DNA from 2 places in the Arthrobacter sp. V1I9 genome. Region 2 is predicted to be linked to the other one. Evidence: riboswitches for the same ligand, from Rfam matches in the RefSeq annotation. Region 2 holds a riboswitch; the other holds the start of a gene.
What was found. A riboswitch is a leader RNA that binds a small molecule or an ion and turns the genes downstream of it on or off. The one in region 2 is predicted to bind thiamine pyrophosphate.
Positions count from the first base shown of each region.

Region 1 (7,037 bases), 150 kb from region 2:
CGTCAATGCCCTCGTACCGCCCGCAGGCAAACGTCAGGTGTTCCTCCTCGGCCAGCTCGTAGGCAAGGGCCTGCGTAAACCGCTCCCCCGCCGGCGATGGAACGATCAGGACCGGCTTGCCCGCATTTTCCGGACGGTCCGTTGCGATCGAGGAGAGTGCCTGGGCCCACGGTTCAGGTTTCATCACCATGCCGGCGCCGCCGCCGTAGGGTGTGTCATCCACTGTGCGGTGCCTGTCCGTGGTGAAGGCGCGGAGGTCGTGGACACGAAGGTCCAGCAGCCCGTCCTGGCGTGCCTTGCCGATCAGCGACAGTTCCAGCGGCGCCAGGTACTCGGGAAAGATACTGACAACGTCGATCCGCATTTACGCTTTGCCTTCAGTTTCCGGCGCACCATCCTGGTCGGGCCCCGCTTCCTGGTCCGAGTTGACCTCGAACAGGCCGTCCGGCGGGGTGAGGAGGATGAACCCTTCCTCGATGTTGACCTCGGGGACGATCTGCTCAACGAAGGGAATAAGGATCTCTTCCCCATCCGGGGTGGTGACCATCAAAAGGTCCTGTACGGGCATGGTGTTCAGTGCGGTGACCTTGCCCACTGCGCGGGAACCGACGCGGGCCTCGAGTCCGACCAGTTCGTGTTCGTACCAGCCTTCGTCGTCGTCCTCGTCGAGCTCTTCGGTTTCGACGAAGAGTTTGGCTCCACGCAGGGTCTCCGCTTCATTGCGGGTCCCAATCTCGTCGAAGCCCAGCAGGAGGATGTCCTTGTTCCAGCGGGCGCTGCTCACGGTAAGCGGACCTGCGGACGCCGGTTCCACCACAAATTCGGTACCCGGCACAAACCGGTCCCCAGGCGCGTCCGTCAGGACCTGGACCGTAACTTCCCCGCGGATGCCGTGGGGTTTGCCGATTCGTGCCACCTGGAGCTGCATGTGTTCCTCTGTCTTGGATGTGGTTGGCGGTGTTCTGGTGAAAGCACTCCGGCCCCTCCACCGTTTGGTGGAGGGGCCGGAGCAAAAAACTGATGTTGCTGAGCGCTCAGCGGCGGCGGTCGGTGTCGACGACGTCGACCCTTACCGGTTCGCCGCCGGCCAGGGCTGCCACAACGGTGCGCAGTGCGCGTGCCGTGCGGCCCTGGCGGCCGATCACCCGTCCGAGGTCGTCCTGATGGACCCGCACCTCGAGGGTGTCCCCGCGGCGGTTGCTCTTGGAGCTGACCTTGACGTCATCCGGGGAATCGACGATCCCCCGGACCAGGTGTTCGAGCGCTTCTGCCAGCAATTTACTCAGCCTCGGTGGTCTCTGCTTCGGCCGGTGCCTCGGCTGCGTCAGACTTGGATGCCTTCTTGGTGATGGCTTCCGGGATGATCACAGAACCCTTTTCCGGGGCAACGAAGGCTTCCTTCGGAGCTTTGGTCTTCAGGGTGCCTTCCTGGCCCGGGAGGCCCTTGAACTTCTGCCAGTCACCGGTGATCTTCAGGATAGCGGCAACCTGCTCGGACGGCTGGGCGCCGACGGAGAGCCAGTACTGGGCACGCTCGGAGTCGACCTCGATGTATGAGGGCTCTTCGGTGGGGTGGTACTTGCCGATCTCCTCGATGGCGCGGCCGTCACGCTTGGTGCGTGAGTCTGCGACGACGATGCGGTAGTACGGTGCGCGCATTTTGCCAAAGCGCTTAAGGCGAATCTTTACGGCCACTTTTGTGGTCACTCCTGTTTCAGAAAGGGGGTGAACCCGGCGTTCTGCACCCGTGGGGCGGGCCGTACTTGCGGGCTCGAAGGACAGGATCCGGACGCGGAGAGAGGGGCCACGCAGATCGAGTACCTGTTTATTGTGCCAGATGAGCGTCCGGATTTCGACTTGGCACCCCGCCTGCCGTCACCGGGCAGGGAAGCCGACGGAGGTGTCAGGAGGACCAGACGTACAGGCCGGTGCGTTCTGCGTCGTCGATTCCGCCGGCCAGTTCCGCCAGCTGCTGCACATAGGTCCGTGCCTGGGCTGCTTCGAACGGCATGTCGTCCTGGGCTGCCCACTGCTCGGCTACGTCGTCGAGGACGTTGCCTTCCCCCTCGGTTTCATAGGAGAGCAGGTCCGCAAGGGCACGGACCATGGCGGGCGGGACAGCCAGCAGCGAATCGCTCGAAACGTCCACCATGGTCAGCTCATAGTCGGCCCCACCGGCGTGCACCGCTGTGCCGGCCAGGTCGCCGAGCTGCTCTACTTCGAAATCACTGATTCCCTGGATCCTGACAGCATCGCCGGCGGGCGCGCTTCCGCCCTGGTCCAGGATTCCGGCGCGCTTCAGCGCGCCTTCGTGGGTGGCCACAAAGATTTCGGTAAAGCCCATGGGAATTGCCCTCATTACGTCGACGGTGCGGCCTTCAGGAAAGCGGCGCCCGCCGCCCCGGCCGTTCGGCTTCAGCCTAGTACAAAGCCCGCGCCGGCCCAGGCGCGGCGGGCCCTGGGCAGGGGGCGCAAGCGTCAGCGGACGGCCACCCGGATCCTGTTGCGCCAGGGATCCTCGAACCGCAGTTCCGCGCCAGTGTGGTGGGCCGGCAGCCCTGCGACCTTCAGGCGGTCCGCGAGAGCCCCGACGTCGTCTCCGGACGGCACCTCGATGAGTACCTCGCCGAGGCCGAGTGTGTCCTTGCGGGGCCCGGCGCCACGGCTGTTCCAGACATTCATGGCCATGTGGTGGTGGTAGCCGCCGGCGGAGACAAACAATGCCTGCCCGTGCCAGCCCGCGGTCTTTTCAAACCCAAGGATTCCTACATAGAAGTCCCGTGCCGACTGGACGTCGCCCACCTGAAGATGGACGTGGCCCACTCCCGCCACGCTTCCACGCTGGCGCTCGAGGGATTCTTCGGTGAGGTGCTGTTCCAGGTAGCGCTGCGGCGGCAGGGCCAGGCTATCCATGACCACGTCCGTGCCGTTCCAGGACCAGTTGCTCCGCGGCCGGTCCCAGTACAGCTCGATGCCGTTACCCTCCGGGTCGTTGAAGTAGAAGGCCTCACTGACGAGGTGATCGGCGCTGCCCGTGAACGAGCGGGGCTCGAACTGTGCCGCGGTGGCGATGGTGGCTGCGAGGTCTGCCTGGTTGTCAAACAGCAGCGCCGTATGGAAGAGGCCGGCCTCTCCCCTGCCCGGGAGGTTCAGCCCGGGAGCGGGCGCAAGGTGGACCAGGGGCTTCTGCAGGCGGCCGAGGTAGATTCCGCCGTCCTGCTCGGCGACAACCTCAAGCCCAAGGGCCCGCTGGTAGTAATCGGTCATAACCTTCATGTCGCCGACCTTGAGCATCACGGCGCCCATGGTGAGGTCGGCGGGAAGAAGGTCCTGGCTTGCGGCTTCTGCAGTCATGTGGGAACTCCCGGTGCTGGGGCCCTTTGGGGTGGGGGCCTATGACTATTAAAATTACTTGAAGCTTCAATTTATTCCAAGTGCCGCAAAAGTTCCTCCCGATGCCGGCATCAACGAAGGACGCGGCCGCCCAGCACAACGTGTGCCAGCCCGCTGACCGTTTCCGGAACCTTCCGCGGATCCTCCCTGCACAGCACGACGTCGGCGCGGGCTCCCTCCTGCAGACCCTCGGCGCCCAGCCACTCCCGGGCGCCCCAGCAGGCGGCGTCGAGGGCAGCGGCCATGGGAAGCCCTGCGTGATGGAGGGCAAGGATTTCATCGGCGATCCTGCCGTGCCGTATGACGCTGCCGGCATCGGTACCGGCGTAGATCTGCACCCCCGCCGCGTACGCCTCCAGCACCCGCTCCGCCCGGCGCTCCCACAGCGCGCGCATGTGTGCGGCGTAGCGGGGAAACTTGGGCTCCGCCTGCGCGGCGATGTCCGGGAACGTGGCGATGTTGATGAGGGTGGGAACGATGGGTACGCCCTGCTCCACGAACCGCGGGAGGTGCCGCGGCAGGAGCCCGGTGGCGTGTTCGATGCAGTCGATACCCGCGTCCAGCATTTGGTCCAGGGTGTCTTCGGCAAAGCAATGCGCGGTGATCCGGGCGCCTTCGTCATGCACCGCCTGGACAGCGTCCCTAACGACGGCGGCGGGAAACGACGGCGCCAGGTCACCGGCGCCGCGGTCGATCCAGTCCCCCACAAGCTTGACCCAGCCGTCGCCGTCCCGGGCCTGCTTCCGGACGGCTTCCACCAGGCCGTCCGGTTCAACTTCCTCAGCGAAACCCCGTAAGTACCGGCCGGTCCTGGCTAGATGCCTGCCGGCCCGGATCAGCACCGGCGCGTCGCGGCTGTCCTGCAGGAAGCGGGTGTCAGCAGGGGAACCGGCGTCCCGGGCCAGCAGTGTGCCTGCGTTCAGGTCCGTCCGGGCCTGTTCCTCCGCCGTCGCAGGATCCACCGCGCCGCCGGGTCCCAGCCCGATGTGGCAGTGGGCATCAACGAAGCCCGGAAGCACCCAGCCGTCCAGGACCCGTCCGGGAACGTGCGGCGGCCGGGTGAAGGTCAACAGCCCGTCAACGGACCACAGTCCCCGCCGCACGGTGTCCGGCCCGGTGAGCACCGGGCCGCTGAATTCTATAATTTCCGCCATTTGGTCCCTCTTCCTCGCCAGTCAGGCTAGCACCGGCAATGTGACAAGCCGCTCCCGGACGGCTGTGGTAGCTTCGTTCCTGACCACACGGGTGCCCCTGCAGGGGCTGAGATCGGGCTAACGCAGCCTGCGACCGTTGAACCTGTCCGGGTAATGCCGGCGAAGGAAGTGAGTATTCCCTTGAGTACACCAAAAGCACAGCTGAGCCCTGCCCACATTCCGTCCGGTATGACGGCCGGCGGCCAGGACCAGCCACTTGTTACCCAGTCGCTGAAGTCCCATTCGCTGGCCTATATCCACGATGAAACCTCTGGTATCCGGGTGCCCGTCACTGAGATTTCCCTGGCGGACTCGCCAAACGGCGAGGCCAACGGCCCGTTTCGCACCTACCGGACGGCCGGCCCGGGAAGCGACCCCGTCCGTGGACTCAACCCCTTCCGCGCCGAGTGGATAGCAGCACGTGGAGACACGGAAACCTACGGCGGCAGGGGACGGAACCTGTTCGATGACGGCCGCTCGGCTGTCCGCCGCGGTGCCGCCAGCGTGGAGTGGAAGGGCACGCCGCCCGTGCCGAGCCGCGCCATCGAAGGCAGGACGGTGACGCAGATGCACTATGCACGGCAGGGCACCATCACGCCGGAAATGCGTTTCGTGGCGCTGCGGGAGAACTGCGATGTGGAACTGGTCCGCAGCGAACTGGCTGCCGGCCGCGCCATCATTCCCAACAACATCAACCACCCCGAGTCCGAACCCATGATCATCGGCAAGGCCTTCCTGGTGAAGATCAACGCCAACATCGGCAACTCGGCCGTCACCAGTTCCATCGCGGAAGAGGTGGACAAGCTGCAGTGGGCCACGCAGTGGGGCGCTGACACCGTCATGGACCTGTCCACCGGCGACGATATCCACACCACCAGGGAATGGATCATCCGCAACTCGCCGGTTCCGATCGGCACCGTCCCCATCTACCAGGCCCTTGAGAAGGTCAACGGCGAAGCGAACGCGCTGACCTGGGAAATATTCCGCGATACCGTCATAGAGCAGTGCGAACAAGGCGTGGACTACATGACCATCCACGCCGGAGTCCTGCTCCGGTACGTTCCCCTGACCGCCAACCGGGTGACCGGCATCGTGTCCCGCGGCGGGTCGATCATGGCAGGCTGGTGCCTGGCGCATCACCGCGAAAACTTCCTTTACACGCACTTCGACGAGCTTTGCCAAATCTTCGCCAGGTACGACGTCGCGTTTTCGTTGGGCGACGGCCTGCGACCCGGCGCGACGGCGGACGCCAACGATGCCGCGCAGTTCGCCGAACTGGACACCCTGGCCGAGCTGACGCAGCGCGCCTGGGAATACGACGTGCAGGTGATGGTGGAGGGCCCCGGCCACATACCGTTCCACCTGGTCCGGGAGAACGTCGAACGCCAGCAGGAGCTGTGCAAGGGGGCGCCCTTCTACACGTTGGGGCCGCTGGTTACCGACGTGGCGCCGGGGTACGACCACATCACGTCTGCCATCGGTGCCACGGAGATCGCCCGCTACGGCACCGCCATGTTGTGCTACGTCACCCCCAAGGAACATCTTGGCCTGCCCAACAAGGACGACGTCAAAACAGGGGTGATCACCTACAAGATTGCGGCGCACGCAGCAGACCTCGCCAAGGGCCACCCGGGTGCGCACGAACGCGATGACGCGCTGTCCAAGGCGCGGTTCGAGTTCCGCTGGCGGGACCAGTTCGCGTTGTCCCTCGATCCCGTGACGGCCGAGGCATTCCACGACGAGACCCTTCCTGCGGAACCCGCCAAAACCGCGCACTTCTGCTCCATGTGTGGTCCAAAGTTCTGCTCGATGAGGATCAGCCAGGATATCCGGGACGAATACGGTTCAGCGGAGTCCCAGGCGGCACTTGCAAAGCTGGCGTCCGGGATGCGGGACAAGAGCCAGGAATTCCTGGCCGCCGGCGGCAAGGTCTACCTGCCTGAGCCGCGCGTCTCCGCCGGACGCCCGGGCGTCTAAGAGGCCCGGGCTGACTGGACCCGGCTCACGTCGCTGATGAACGAGCGGATGATGCGGTCCCCTTCGCGGGAGTCCTGGGGCCGGTGTCCTCCCGCCGCCGTGCGGTGCAGGGCGCCGGTTTCCCGCAGGTACCCGGCAATTTCCTCGTAAAGCGGCTCCCATCCACCGGTCAGGACAAGGGTGGGAACGCCGGGAACAATGTGCAGCGGGGCTTCCCAGGAGGCGGCCTGGAGCCGGAGCCGCCTGGCGGAACGCTTCTCCTCCACCGTGGCCGGCTGTTGCAGGTCCGTGGCGTAGACCCTGCGGACAAACTCGCGCTGGAAATCCTGGTCACTCATTTGGTGCCGGACGTCGAACAGTGGCTGCATAAGACCGATGTGCGCCGCCGTGGCCGGCAGCTCGGCTGTCAGGGACAGGCAGGCCGGCTCCACCAGCGTCAAGGAAAAAACCAGGTCCGGACGTTCGACGGCTGCC
Region 1 is NZ_JAUSYU010000001.1:1,508,195-1,515,231, reverse strand. It holds gene trmD (tRNA (guanosine(37)-N1)-methyltransferase TrmD) at 1-364, opposite strand, end outside; gene rimM (ribosome maturation factor RimM) at 365-928, opposite strand; gene QFZ70_RS07100 (RNA-binding protein) at 1,035-1,277, opposite strand; gene rpsP (30S ribosomal protein S16) at 1,279-1,695, opposite strand; gene QFZ70_RS07090 (hypothetical protein) at 1,904-2,344, opposite strand; gene QFZ70_RS07085 (VOC family protein) at 2,479-3,354, opposite strand; gene QFZ70_RS07080 (amidohydrolase family protein) at 3,465-4,547, opposite strand; TPP riboswitch at 4,625-4,732, shown strand; gene thiC (phosphomethylpyrimidine synthase ThiC) at 4,728-6,563, shown strand; gene QFZ70_RS07070 (alpha/beta fold hydrolase) at 6,560-7,037, opposite strand, start outside.
Region 1: it holds a riboswitch for thiamine pyrophosphate, as region 2 does, so the genes downstream of both, thiC (phosphomethylpyrimidine synthase ThiC) here and thiD (bifunctional hydroxymethylpyrimidine kinase/phosphomethylpyrimidine kinase) in region 2, are expected to answer to the same signal.

Region 2 (7,037 bases):
CGAAAGCTGAACCTCAGCCGAAACCGGAGACGCAGGGGACTCAACGGTCGGCGCGCCGGCAGGCGCAGCGGTATCTCCGGAGTTTTCGGCGGTCGTGTGGATCAGGGCCTCAGTCATGTTCCAAGTTTAGGCGAGCCCGGAGCTCAAACCAGCACGAGGTCATCCACATGAACAACTTCACGGTCATAGCCGCTCCCCAGCGCCTCGCCAAGGTCCCGGGTGGACCTGCCCAGCATCTGGGGCAGCTCGGCCGAAGAGTAGTTCACCAGTCCGCGGGCCACCACGGTGCCGTCGGCACTGGCGATCTCGACGGCGTCGCCCGCTTCAAAGTCACCGTGCACGGCGGAGATCCCGGCAGGCAGCAGCGAAGTGCGGTGGTGCCGCACAGCCTTCACGGCGCCGTCGTCCAGGACCAGGCGGCCCTGCACGGACGCCACGTGTGCCAGCCACAGCAGGCGGACGGGTTTGCGGGCTCCGTTGACGGTGAACCAGGTGCCCACGTCCTCACCGTTCAGCGCCGCAGCAGCGTTGGGCGTTGACGTGACCAGGGCGTGGATGCCCGAGCCGGCGGCCATGGTTGCTGCCTCCACCTTGGTCAGCATCCCGCCGGTTCCGACGCCGGCTTTGCCGGTCTTGCCGATGGACACGCCTTCCAGGTCTTGGGGGCCTTCAACGAGTGGGATCCTCTTTGCACCGAGCGACGGCGGTCCGTCGTACAGGGAGTCGACGTCGGACAGCAGCACCAGCGCGTCCGCCCGCACCAGGTGGGCCACCAGGGCGGCGAGGCGGTCGTTGTCGCCGAACCGGATTTCGTGGGTGGCTACGGTGTCGTTTTCATTCACCACCGGCACCACGCCAAGGTTGAGCAGCCGGTCCAGGGCGCGGAATGCATTGGTGTGCTGGCTCCGCCGCATCAGGTCATCGGCGGTGAGCAGGACCTGGCTCACGGTTACCCCGTGCGCGCCAAAGGCCTGGGTGTAGCGGGCCATCAGCAGGCCCTGCCCAACGCTCGCGGCAGCCTGCTGGGTGGCCAGGTCGCGCGGACGTTTAGCGAGGCCCAGTGGGGCGAGGCCGGCGGCGATGGCGCCGGAGGACACGAGGATGATCTCGGTTCCCGTATTCCGCTTGGCGGCCAGCGCGTCTGCCAGAGCCGTCAGTGACTCTTCCGAAATGCCGCCCTTGATGCTGGTCAGCGACGACGAACCCACTTTGACCACAACGCGGCCGGCGCTGGCGAGGACGCTCCTGTCCACGGACCGGGTAAGCGGTTCCGCAGCTGCAGGCCTAGAATTCATCGCCTGCGTCCAGCCCACTCTCCTTGAGGGGCTTGGCGACCCTGCGACTGCTGACGGACTCGGTCCAGATGCCGGCCTTGCGTTCTGCTTCCAGCTCCGCACGGGCGGCCGCCCTGGCGTCCTTGCGTTCCTGCTGCTCTTCGCGCTTCTGGCCGCGGGTGGGACGGTCACCGATATCGGCGAAGCGGATGTCCGTGCCGCGCGGCGAGGCAAGGAGTTCCGCGCCGGCCATCATGGTGGGCTCCCAGTCGAAGACGACACCGTCTTCCCCGCCGATGACCACGGTGTCGCCGGGCTTGGCGCCCTGCTTGAACAGCTCCGTCTCAACGCCCAGCTTGGCGAGGCGGTCAGCCAGGTAGCCGATGGCTTCCTCGTTGGTAAAGTCCGTCTGCTTGACCCAGCGCTCCGGCTTCTCGCCAAGGACGCGGAACAGCGGCTCGAGGCCCTTCTCCTCGCGGCGGATCTTGAAGCCGGATTCGTTGACCGCCCGGGGCCGCAGCACGGCCGGCTGGACCTTGGGCGGCGCGGCGGCCACAGCATCGCGGGCGGCCTTGACGATGCCAGCCATGGCGAAGCCGAGCTGACGCAGGCCCTCATGGCTGGTGGCGGACACCTCGAACACCTGGTAGCCGCGGGATTCAAGTTCCGGGCGCACGAACTCGGCCATATCCTTGCCGTCGGGCAGGTCCACCTTGTTCAACGCGACCAGGCGGGGGCGGTGGTTGAGCGGAACAACTTCGCCGTCCTGCCCCGCATAGCTCATGTCCACGGCGTACTTTTCCAGCTCCGCCTCGATGATGGCGAGGTCGGCGAGGGGGTCGCGGTCCGATTCGAGGGTGCCGCAGTCCAGGACGTGCACCAGCGCGGCGCAGCGCTCCACGTGGCGCAGGAAGTGGTGGCCCAGGCCCCTGCCCTCGCTGGCGCCTTCGATGAGGCCGGGAACGTCGGCAATGGTGAAACGGACGTCACCGGCCTGGACCACGCCAAGGTTGGGAACAAGGGTGGTGAAGGGGTAGTCGGCGATCTTGGGCCTGGCCGCGGACATGGCCGCGATGAGGCTGGACTTGCCAGCGGACGGGAAGCCCACCAGGGCGATGTCGGCGATCGACTTGAGCTCCAGCACGATGTCGCTGGATTCGCCTTCGATGCCGAGCAGTGCGAACCCGGGAGCCTTGCGTTTCTGCGACGACAGCGCGGCGTTGCCGAGGCCGCCGATGCCGCCTGCTGCGGCCACGTACTCGGCGCCTTCGCCGACGAGGTCCGCGAGGACTGTGCCGTCCTTGGATTTGACCACCGTGCCGTCCGGGACGGGGAGGATGAGCGTTTCACCGTTCTTGCCTCCGCGCCAGTCGCCCATGCCCGGGCCACCGTTGGTGGCGTGGCGGTGGGGAGCGTGGTGGTAGTCAAGGAGGGTGGTGGTCTGATGGTCCACGCGAAGGATCACGTCGCCGCCGTTGCCGCCGTTGCCGCCATCGGGACCGCCAAGCGGCTTGAACTTCTCGCGGTGGACGGAAACGCATCCGTGGCCGCCGGTACCGCCGGATACGTGCAGTACTACCCGGTCTACAAAGCTGGCCACGTGAATCTCCTCAGTGCTGTTTCCTGGACGCCGTGGGGCGCCAAGACGATTGTAATGCGGTTAAAAGAACAGTGGAGCGGACCATCTGGCCCGCTCCACCGCTTCAGAACTAGTTGTTACTCTGCAGCTGCAGCAGCAACGATGTTGACCACGCGACGACCGCGGCGGGTTCCGAATTCAACGGCTCCCGGGGTCAGTGCGAACAGGGTGTCGTCGCCGCCACGGCCAACGCCGGCGCCCGGGTGGAAGTGGGTGCCGCGCTGGCGGACGATGATCTCGCCTGCGGAAACAACCTGGCCGCCGAAGCGCTTTACGCCGAGGTACTGAGCGTTGGAATCACGACCGTTGCGAGTGGAGCTCGCGCCCTTTTTATGTGCCATTTGAAATGCCTGCCTCTAAATTCTGGGGATCTGCTGAAAAACCTGAACAGTAACGAAGGTTACTGGATACCAGTGATCTTGACCTTGGTCAGTTCCTGGCGGTGACCCTGGCGCTTCTTGTAGCCGGTCTTGTTCTTGAACTTCTGGATCACAATCTTCGGACCACGGAGGTCGTTCAGGATCTCAGCCGTAACAGTTACCTTGGCCAGGTCAGCAGCGGCGGTGGTGACCTTGTCACCATCAACCAGGAGCAGCGCGGGCAGCTGAATGGTGCTGCCAGCTCCACCGGCGACGCGGTTCAGGGTAACGAAGTCTCCAACGGAAACCTTCTCTTGCCGGCCGCCTGCGCGGACAATCGCGTACACCACTTGGGAACTCACTTCTCTCGACGTTTATTACAAAATTTGCGTGCGGAACCGGCCATGAAAGCCTGGTTTCTCGCTGTGCCTCAACGCCGTGGGGTCATAACCCAAGTGTTGGCGTAAGCACCGAAGATCCAGAATACGCTAATTTTGTCTCCGGCCGCAAATGAGGCTGGTCCCGGCCGATTGTCTGTGATAGTTACCACAGTTCAACTCCGGCGTCCGCACCATGCCCCACCATAGTACCGGCCAACCCGCTCGCGAGTGGTCAGGAGTGGAGGCGCGGCGCGTCGAAGAAGTCCACCTCCAGCCGGCAGGACTGCTTGAAGGCCGTGACCATGGCCAACCGGTCCGCGGCGGAGGCCTTGCGCCCCGCTTCATCCACTATTGCTACGGCCCTCCGGGTGGCAGCTGCGAAGTCTTCGTCGGCGTAGGTGCGCAGCCAGTTGGCATAAGGGTGCGCCGGAGGTTCGCCGGCGGCAACGAACTGGGCGTGCAGCGTTGCCCCCACCTCCGCGTAGAGCCAGAAGCAGGGCAGGACGGCCGCCGCCAGAACCGCGTAGCTGCCCGACGCCGATGCCGCGGTCAGGTGGTCCACGTAGGACTTGGTCACCGGGCCCAGCCGGGGCCGGACCTTCCGCGTGGCCAGCCACGAGCGGTGGAGCTCCGACTCGACCTCGAGGCACTGCCCTGCTGAGGCCGCCCAGAAGAGCTGTTCTGCCTCGGTGGGTGCAAGCGCACTCGCCCTGGCCAGTACGCGCGAATAGCCGTTGAGGTAGATGGCGTCCTGTGCAAGGTAATACGCAAACTTATGCTCCTCCAACCTGCCTGAAGCCAGGTTGCGGATGAAGTCCAAGGCATGGATGTCATCCAGGTACTGCTGCGCTTCGCCCCGGAGTTGTGCCGCGAAGCTCCCTTTGGAAGGCTGCGGCCGGAGGTGATGGAAGTGGTGCACGGGCCCGCTGCCCGTTCCCACCTCCAGCGCTTCGGATGCCTCAAGAGCGCCGGCGAGCCAGGGCTTGACCTCCCGGAGGGACGCTTCCCAGTTCCCCAGCCGCGCCTGGGCGGTTGCCATTGCGGACGAGAGCGAACAGCCGGTGCCGTGGCTGTTCCGGGTTTCCAGCCGCTCCCCCTGCACCACCACCACTTCATTGGAGAGCAGGCCGGTGGTGCTGACCAGCGCATCGGGGCACTCGTTGCCCTCCAGGTGGCCGCCCTTGACCAGCACTGTTGCGCCCGTGGCAGCGGCGAGGGCGCGGCCCTGTTCCACTGCCCCGGCCCAACTGTCCTGCAGATCCCCGCCAACGAGCATGGCGAGCTCCGCCAGGTTGGGGGTAATGAGGTGGGCAAGCGGCAGGAGCGCGCGCAGTGCCGCTTCCGCGGACTCCTGCAGGAGGCGGTCACCACTGGTGGCAACCATCACCGGGTCCAGGACCACGACGGCGGGACGCACCTTCCGGACCCACGCCCCCACCGCCTCGATCACCTCGGCGTTGCCCAGCATCCCGATTTTCACGGCATCTATGCCGATGTCGTCACTGATGGCATCCAGCTGCTCAACCAGGAACGCGGCAGGGGGCACGTGAACGGACCGGACACCGTGCGTGTTCTGGGCGGTGAGGGCAGTAATGGCAGCCATCCCGTAGCCTCCGAGCGCTGCGATGCTCTTCAGGTCGGCCTGGATGCCGGCGCCGCCGGAAGGATCGGAGCCGGCGATGGAGAGGACCCGTGGTATTTGCCGGCCTGGTGTTGTTGGTGCCGCAGTGAAGGTTGCCGGGGAGGCAGTGGGCATTACAAGAGTCGCAGACAAGAGACATCCCTTCGCCGGTGCTAACCGGACAGGTTCAACGGGTGTGGATCTCAGCCGGCTCTCTGCGCGGCACCCCGTGTCGTTTCCCCAGCCTAGCTTTTTTGCCAGGCGCAGTCCGAAGGTGACACATTGCGACCGGCACCTGCTCTTCGTTCCCTGCTTAGGCCGAGACTGCACTTCATCTACTGGAGTTAACGCAGGATGCCCGGCCGGCCACTGCTGTGGCTGACCGGGCATTCCGTACTGGTGGCTCCTAGAGCTCCGAGGCAGGCACCCCTACGCCCAGGATGATGGGCGCATCGGCCGGCTTTGCTGCCGGTTTTTCGGTGCCTGCGCTTCCTCCACTGGAGTCCGCGGTACCGGCCGGCGCCGGGGCCTTTGCCTCGTGCGTATGCCCTGTGCTGGCCGCCGCCACGCTTTCATGGTGCTGCACTGTGGTTTCGTTGGCAGCTCCCTGGGCACGGCTGGCACTGCGGTTGCGCCGCGGCCGGCGCTGCCGGGACTGCTCCAGAGTGTGGTCGGTGTAGTCCTTGGCGGGTGCTGCAGCAGCGGCTGAAGCAACCGGCACCTGTGCGGGCTGGACCGGTTCCCCGCGCTCCGCCGGCTTCTCCTCCGGTTCTGCCTGCTCGGGCTGCGCTTCCGCTCTCGCCGGCTGGCCGAGGTGGGCGAAGGCTTCAGCGAGCCGGTCCAGGGTCAGAGCCGGTTTCGGCTGCTGCTCTTCAGCGTGCTCAACGAAGGGCAACACCACCTTCTCACCGCCGAAGGTGAGCACGGCAGCCGGACGCGTATCGTCGTCGCGCCTTGCAGCGTCCACTGCAGGGGCTGGCTGCTCCGCAGCCGCCTGCCTGGCTGCCGCCACTTCGTCGTCGTGCAGGTGGGCTGCATGTGCTGCGGCGGCGATGTTGGCGAGGGCCAACCGGGTAGCCTCCGCCTTGGCGTGCCGCTCAGCGTCCGTGGGGTCGGGCTGGACCGTGTGGACGTGCACGGCAACTGCCGGGGCAATGTCCGGCTGCTGGCCGCCGCGGCCCCGCCGCCGTTTGCGGTCCGGACGTACGCCCGGCTGGCTGCTGTCGATGCGCGGGGCCTCGTTGCGGTGGCTTTCGCTGCGGGCTTCGGGACGGCTGTCTGACCGCTGGACGTGGTGCTCAGCCGCCACGATGTTGGCCCGCCGGTGCTCCACGGGGTCGTCGTGGGTGACAATGCCGCGGCCGGCGCACGTTTCGCACTGCTCGCCGAATACTTCCAGCAGCCCGGTGCCCATCCGCTTGCGCGTCATCTGCACCAGGCCGAGGGACGTCACTTCGGCAACCTGGTGTTTGGTGCGGTCGCGTCCCAGGCACTCCACCATGCGGCGGAGAACGAGGTCACGGTTGGATTCGAGGACCATGTCAATGAAGTCGATGACGATGATGCCGCCGATATCGCGCAGGCGGAGCTGGCGGACCACTTCTTCCGCAGCTTCAAGGTTGTTTTTGGTCACCGTCTCTTCGAGGTTGCCGCCGCTGCCGGTGAACTTGCCGGTGTTGACGTCCACCACGGTCATGGCTTCGGTGCGGTCGATCACCAGCGAACCGCCGGATGGCAGGAATACCTTCCGCTCCAGGGCCTTGT
Region 2 is NZ_JAUSYU010000001.1:1,653,211-1,660,247, reverse strand. It holds gene QFZ70_RS07930 (glutamate-5-semialdehyde dehydrogenase) at 1-117, opposite strand, end outside; gene proB (glutamate 5-kinase) at 144-1,295, opposite strand; gene obgE (GTPase ObgE) at 1,285-2,874, opposite strand; gene rpmA (50S ribosomal protein L27) at 2,991-3,254, opposite strand; gene rplU (50S ribosomal protein L21) at 3,314-3,622, opposite strand; gene thiD (bifunctional hydroxymethylpyrimidine kinase/phosphomethylpyrimidine kinase) at 3,885-5,408, opposite strand; TPP riboswitch at 5,416-5,513, opposite strand; gene QFZ70_RS07900 (Rne/Rng family ribonuclease) at 5,680-7,037, opposite strand, start outside.